One region of the Paenibacillus sp. FSL R5-0923 genome, then DNA from elsewhere that is predicted to be linked to it. Evidence: riboswitches for the same ligand, from Rfam matches in the RefSeq annotation. Region 1 holds a riboswitch; the other holds the start of a gene.

Region 1 (3,121 bases):
CAGAGCTAAGAGCTCTTGGCGTAGCGGCTGTTCTGCTGTGCTTGATGCAGGTATTTAGTGGAGCTGCTGTTGTTTACACACTAGATAATGAAAGATTGTACATATTTGCCGCTTTGGCTCATATTTTGTTGATCGCTAGTTTGTTTGGTGTCTTATGTTATATGAGTGTAAGAGTCTGGCAGCTGAATCGCGCGAGAAATGTAGTTGTTGAAAAAAATCCAACGAATCCAATGACACCGTTGTAACACCCTTGGTAGAAAGTTCCCACCGTGGATAGAGTCGCTTTACCTGCGGAATAATAAAGTGGAAATCGGTATATCGTGGTGCTGGACAAAACTTTAGGAGGACTGGGATATGCTGCGGGTTATACTTGGAGAGCCGCCTCGAAAGAACAGCGGTGTATTGGCTGACGCGATGGAGAACATGGCCACATTTGCAGCCTTACTGCGCAAGGAAATGAACGCTCATGAGGATAATGACCATGAATACCGCAAGCTGGAGATTTGGACACGTGGATTGATCTCCTCATTGGATGAATTGGAGCAAAGCTGGTTCGCAGCTGCTTTTTACCGGAAATCGGTAATCGCTGGTTATATGGATGATATGTCACCAGTGGAACAAGGCGATTATGCGCGGTATGTTTATTTTTATAAAGATGGATTTATTCGTGTGTTCTCTCTTCTGGACAAGCTTGGAACGGTACTGAATCATTTTTATGACCTCAAAACTTCCAAATTAAAAACGCACTTTTCTTATTTTACAGTACTGCGTCAACTTCAGTTATTGAATGTGCATCCTGCGCTAGCAGATCAATTGGAACAGATCAAGAACTCTTATCGTGATCCACTGGAGAATCTACGCAAGCGCAGAAATGCTGAAATTCATTATATGAATTCCGAAATGCAGGATGATTTATGGCAGCGGCATCAAGGCTTGCATGACAAAATTCAGCTTGAGGATTTAGATAGCCATCTTGAGGATTTAAAGCAGTCCCTTGAAATGAACTGTAAAACATTAATCGCGGCATTCAGCTACAGCAATGAACAGCTGCGTAAGGAAATCAGCAAGGCAAAGCGTGTACAAACCTAAGCGTTCAAGATATTTCCTTTTGACAAAAAACAAGAAACTTACTATACTTATGCTTGCATTAAAGTCTGTACGAATTCAAATATAAAATTTCATACTCTATATCTTATCGAGAGTGGCGGAGGGATAGGCCCGATGAAGCCCGGCAACCGATTTGTATACAGCGCGATTAGCGTTATGTACAAATGTCATGGTGCTAATTCCTACAATGACGCAAGGTTTGTGGTCGTTGGCAGATGAGAAGGCATTGTCTAAATAAACACACAGAGCCTCTTGCGATCTGCATCGATCGTCGGAGGTTTTTTTGTATGGAATAAGTGAAATATAAAGGGGGCGACGAGCGTTGATTAATCTAAAAGGAATAACAAAGGTATATGGAAAAGGCAGCCATGCGGCTACAGCACTTTCCGGATTGAATTTGTCTATCGAGAAAGGTGAAATATTCGGAGTTATTGGCCATTCTGGAGCGGGGAAAAGTACATTGATCCGTTGCATTAATCTGTTGGAGCGTCCGACAGAAGGGGAAGTATGGGTAGATGGCATTGAACTAACTAAGCTTACTCAAGGTCAGCTGCAGGAACAGCGGCGCAAAATTGGGATGATTTTTCAACATTTCAATCTGCTATCTTCTGCGACGGTGTACGATAACATTGCTTTTCCTCTGCGACTCACAGGCACCTCGAGAGCAGATATTGATACTAAAGTGAAAGATTTGCTTGCCTTAGTGGGGCTTGAAGAACACCGGGATAAATATCCCTCCCAATTATCAGGCGGACAAAAGCAGCGGGTCGGCATCGCACGGGCACTTGCCAGCGACCCTGATGTGCTGCTGTGTGACGAAGCAACCTCTGCGCTTGACCCACAAACGACAGACTCTATTCTTAAGCTATTGCTCGATATTAATAAACGATTCCATCTTACCATTGTGCTGATCACTCACGAAATGCACGTGATTCAGAGCATCTGCGACCGTGTTGCGGTCATTCATGGTGGTGGTATCGTTGAGCAAGGTAAAGTTACGGAGGTATTCCTGAAGCCGCAGCATGAGGTCACTCGCGATTTCATTCGCAGTGAATCACAGAATGAGGGACCCCTTCGTACGGCGCTTGACGCTGCTGCTGGGGACAACTCTCAGGCCGTCAAAATTACTTTTTTTGGAGAGAAGACCTACGGCTCTGCACTTTCCAATGTAGTACGTGAGACAGGTGTTAGCTTCGCCATTCTGCATGGTACCATCTCAACGATAAAAGACGTACCTTATGGACAAATGATTGTTCGGTTCGAAGGTCCAGCTGAAGCGATCGCTGTGACGATAGCCGAACTAACCGCTCAAGGCCTTGAAGTGGAGGTGATTTCGTAATGAATTTCGCAGACTTAAACTGGCAAGAAATGATGGATGCTACAGTTGCTACCTTGCAAATGTTAATATTCTCTGGATTGTTCACAATTATTCTTGGTTTACCACTCGGAATTGTATTGTATTTATGGGGAAGATCGAATAGTATAGTAATCAGAGTAATTTACTCGGTCTTATCGTTCGTCGTAAACATCCTACGTTCGGTACCGTTTATCATTTTGATGGTAGCATTAATTCCATTTAGCAAAGCCGTTGTTGGAACTTCCATCGGAGTACTCGGTACGATTCCACCACTCGTGATTGGTGCAGCTCCATTCTTTGCTCGCTTGGTGGAAACGGCATTAAGAGAAGTGGATCGTGGAGTAATCGAAGCGGCGCAAGGGATGGGAGCATCCACGAATCAGATCGTTATGCGTGTTCTTTTGCCAGAGGCTCGTCCAGGTCTGCTCGCTGGGGTTACGATCACACTGGTTACACTGGTCTCCTATACGGCAATGTCCGGGATGGTAGGCGGCGGCGGGCTAGGGGATCTAGCGATTCGTTACGGATATTACCGATATGAGAAGGAAGTTATGATTATCTCTGTAGTCTTAATGGTCATACTGGTGCAACTGCTACAAATGGCCGGTGATCGACTAGTACGACATTTCACACGGAAATAAGGTACGTCCATATATA
Region 2 (3,121 bases), on a different contig from region 1:
TCATAAGTGGATTCGTTGGCGTTTCAATAAATACAGCTTTCGTATTTGGACGACGCGAAGCTTCCAGTGCATCCAAATCATTCGTGTCTACATAAGAAGCAGTGATTCCAAACTTGGACATAATCCGTTCCAACAAACGATAGGTACCGCCGTAAAGATCCAGCGAAACGATCAGATGGTCGCCTTGAGCGAACAAGGTAAGCACTGTTTGTATCGCTGCCATCCCTGAGCTACAAGCAAATCCTGCATCTCCAGATTCCAGTTCCGCAGCTGCATTCTCAAGCACTGAACGGGTCGGACTCTTGGTGCGGCTATAATCAAACCCTGTGCTTTGACCGAGTTTTGGATGACGAAATGCCGTTGCATTATAAATCGGAAAATTAATTGCTCCTGTGGCAGGATCTTCTTGAGAACCTATTTGAGCCAGTCTACTTTCAATCCTAAGTTTGTCATCCATGATTAATGCCTCCTAATTTATATTGTAGCGCTATTATTAATAAACAATCGGGTCGATATCATAAGGCGTTTCTTGATATACATAGTAATTGAGCCAGTTAGAGAATAATAAATTGGCATGCGCACGCCACACTGCTGGAGGTGTACGTTCTGGATCATCTTTAGGGAAGTAATGTTTCGGCAAAGCCATCTCCATCCCTCTAGACACATCACGGTCATATTCCCATTTCAAGGATAGGGGATCGTATTCGGAATGTCCGGTCACAAATATTTGTTTACCGTCGTTTGTAGCCACTAGATACATACCAGCTTCTTCGGATTCCGCCAGAATCTGCAGATCTGGGTTATTCTCAATATCTTCACGGGAGACATCGGTATGACGAGAGTGTGGTACATGGAATACCTCGTCAAAGCCGCGCAACAGTTTAATGTTATTTTGATTAATCGTATGAGCGAAGACGCCAAAGCATTTCTCAGGCAATGCCACTTTACGAACACCAAAATGATGATATAAGCCTGCCTGTGCCGCCCAACAAATATGCATGGTTGAAGTCACATTGTCCTTGCTCCATTCAAAAATCTCTTTCAGTTCTTCCCAATACGATACTTCCTCGAACTCCATTTGTTCTACAGGAGCACCTGTAACGATTAAACCATCCAAACGGCGGTGGCTGATCTCGTCAAAGGTTTTGTAAAAGCTCTTCAAATGTTCAGCAGAAGTATTCTTGGAAATATGGGAACGCGGATGCAATAAAGTAACATCAACTTGTAGTGGCGAATTTCCAATTAAACGCAGCAATTGAGTCTCTGTCGTCTCTTTAGTCGGCATGAGGTTCAGAATAGCAATCCGTAGTGGACGGATATCCTGATGGAAAGCCTGACTTTCGTCCATCACAAAAATATTTTCTCCGGATAGTACTTCTTTCGCCGGTAAACTGTCGGGAATTTTAATTGGCATTGTCTTTCCACTCCTTAGCTGAATTTAGTTATTTTGCCGCACTGCGGCTTGCTGAACATAAAAAGACCTTCCTCGGAAATCGAGAAAGGTCATATCTACAGTCATATGCGCCTCTCTCATCTGCCAGAATGTTCCTGAAGACGATTAGACGTCTGCAGAAATTCCGCAAGAATTAGCACCGTGCGTTTACACGCCGGTTGCCGGGTTTCATAGGGCTAGTCCCTCCACCTGCTCTTGATAAGATTTAGCTGTATTCAATTAAATTACTTTAAAATTCACTTTAAATCATGAACCTCCTTTTCGTCAAGTCCATACAATGCTGAAGAAGCCTCAAAATCACAATAAATTTGCTTGAAAGAGGCATACTCCGTTGTTATACTAGACAAGTATTTCATACCTGAACGAAAAGAAGAGGTGAGAAGAAGGATGGAAGGCGACCCGAGCTCGCAAATATGTGTACAGAATGAGCAACCACACAGGATAATCATCAGCTTGCCGGCGGCGGGAGCAGTTCTTCTTCATGCCCTCGAAACGTCATTTGGCCCTATGTATTGATTGTACCGCCGGCCAAGCTGATTTTTTTCTCTGTGCTTAATTTAGCAGTCCCTAGTGAAGACCTGGGGATAGGAGGAGTGAAATCAGATGAAAATCCGGCTGGTAAATGCAGGGGTTTTTACACCTATTGATGAAATTGATGAAACACTAACACCCCCAACGGAAGGGTTCTATTGGATTGACGCCGATGTTGAGGATTTGGAGCTGCTTCAGCCCTTGTTCAACCTACATGATCTTGCTGTTGAGGATTGCCTTAGCGAAGAGGATCAGCGTCCAAAGATCGAAATATACGAAAGTCACTACTTTATTGTTGTAAATAGCATTCGCTTTGACGATGAAGAAATTTTCCTACGGGCACTCAATGTATTCCTTGGAAGACATTACATCATCACTGTCACGAAACAAAAGATCAATGAACTACGAATCCTGAAGCCTATGCTCTGGGAGCAAGAAGTAAGTGAACCGGATATGTTCCTTTACTTGCTAATTGACCTTGTCGTTGATAACTATTTCTCCGTCGGCGACCGAATTGAAGCTCGGATTGAGAAGCTGGAAGAAGATATCCTCATGCATACCAAAAAGTCACATCTTAGTGAAATTATCGGTCTGCGAAGTGAAATTCTATGGTTGAAGAAAATGCTGGGGCCACAAAAAGAAGTGATCAATACCCTAAATAAAAAAGACCTCCGTCTGATTGATGATCAGCTGCAGAAATATTTTAGCGACATTTATGAAAATGCGGTTAAAATATCTGAAACCTTTGAGACGTATCGCGATCTCATGGGCAACTTACGAGAGGCATACCAATCCAGTATCGCCAACCGCGCGAATGAAATTATGAGAGTCTTTACTGCGATCACAACAATATTCATGCCCCTGACCGTAATTACCGGAATCTACGGTATGAACTTTGATCATATGCCCGAGCTTCATACGAAATATGGCTATTATGGCGTTATAGGCATCATGTTGACTTTAGGCTGTGGGATGCTCTATGTTTTCCGCAAGAAGGAATGGCTATGAAACGAACCGGACGAATAAGCAAGACGAAGGCCCTGTAACCGTAAGGTATAAGGAAGCCTTCGTCTTTTTGGTATGCGCAAATTTAAAAGCTGGTCGCCATGCCCACTTTATGCGTATGCTCTCGACGGA

Evidence for each region. Region 1 has a riboswitch for S-adenosylmethionine ahead of MKX35_RS08265 (methionine ABC transporter ATP-binding protein). Riboswitches for the same ligand answer to the same signal wherever they lie in the genome.
Region 2: linked by a shared signal. The riboswitch ahead of metA (homoserine O-acetyltransferase MetA) and the one ahead of MKX35_RS08265 (methionine ABC transporter ATP-binding protein) in region 1 are both predicted to bind S-adenosylmethionine.

Annotation. Positions count from the first base shown of each region.
Region 1 covers NZ_JBBPAT010000001.1:1,843,520-1,846,640, forward strand. Annotated here, with positions in the region: gene MKX35_RS08255 (COX15/CtaA family protein) at 1-245, shown strand, start outside; gene MKX35_RS08260 (Cthe_2314 family HEPN domain-containing protein) at 355-1,089, shown strand; SAM riboswitch class I at 1,190-1,329, shown strand; gene MKX35_RS08265 (methionine ABC transporter ATP-binding protein) at 1,430-2,446, shown strand; gene MKX35_RS08270 (methionine ABC transporter permease) at 2,446-3,105, shown strand.
Region 2 covers NZ_JBBPAT010000002.1:1,171,529-1,174,649, reverse strand. Annotated here, with positions in the region: gene MKX35_RS30305 (aminotransferase class I/II-fold pyridoxal phosphate-dependent enzyme) at 1-457, opposite strand, end outside; gene metA (homoserine O-acetyltransferase MetA) at 494-1,414, opposite strand; SAM riboswitch class I at 1,528-1,658, opposite strand; gene corA (magnesium/cobalt transporter CorA) at 2,057-2,992, shown strand; gene MKX35_RS30290 (HRDC domain-containing protein) at 3,075-3,121, opposite strand, start outside.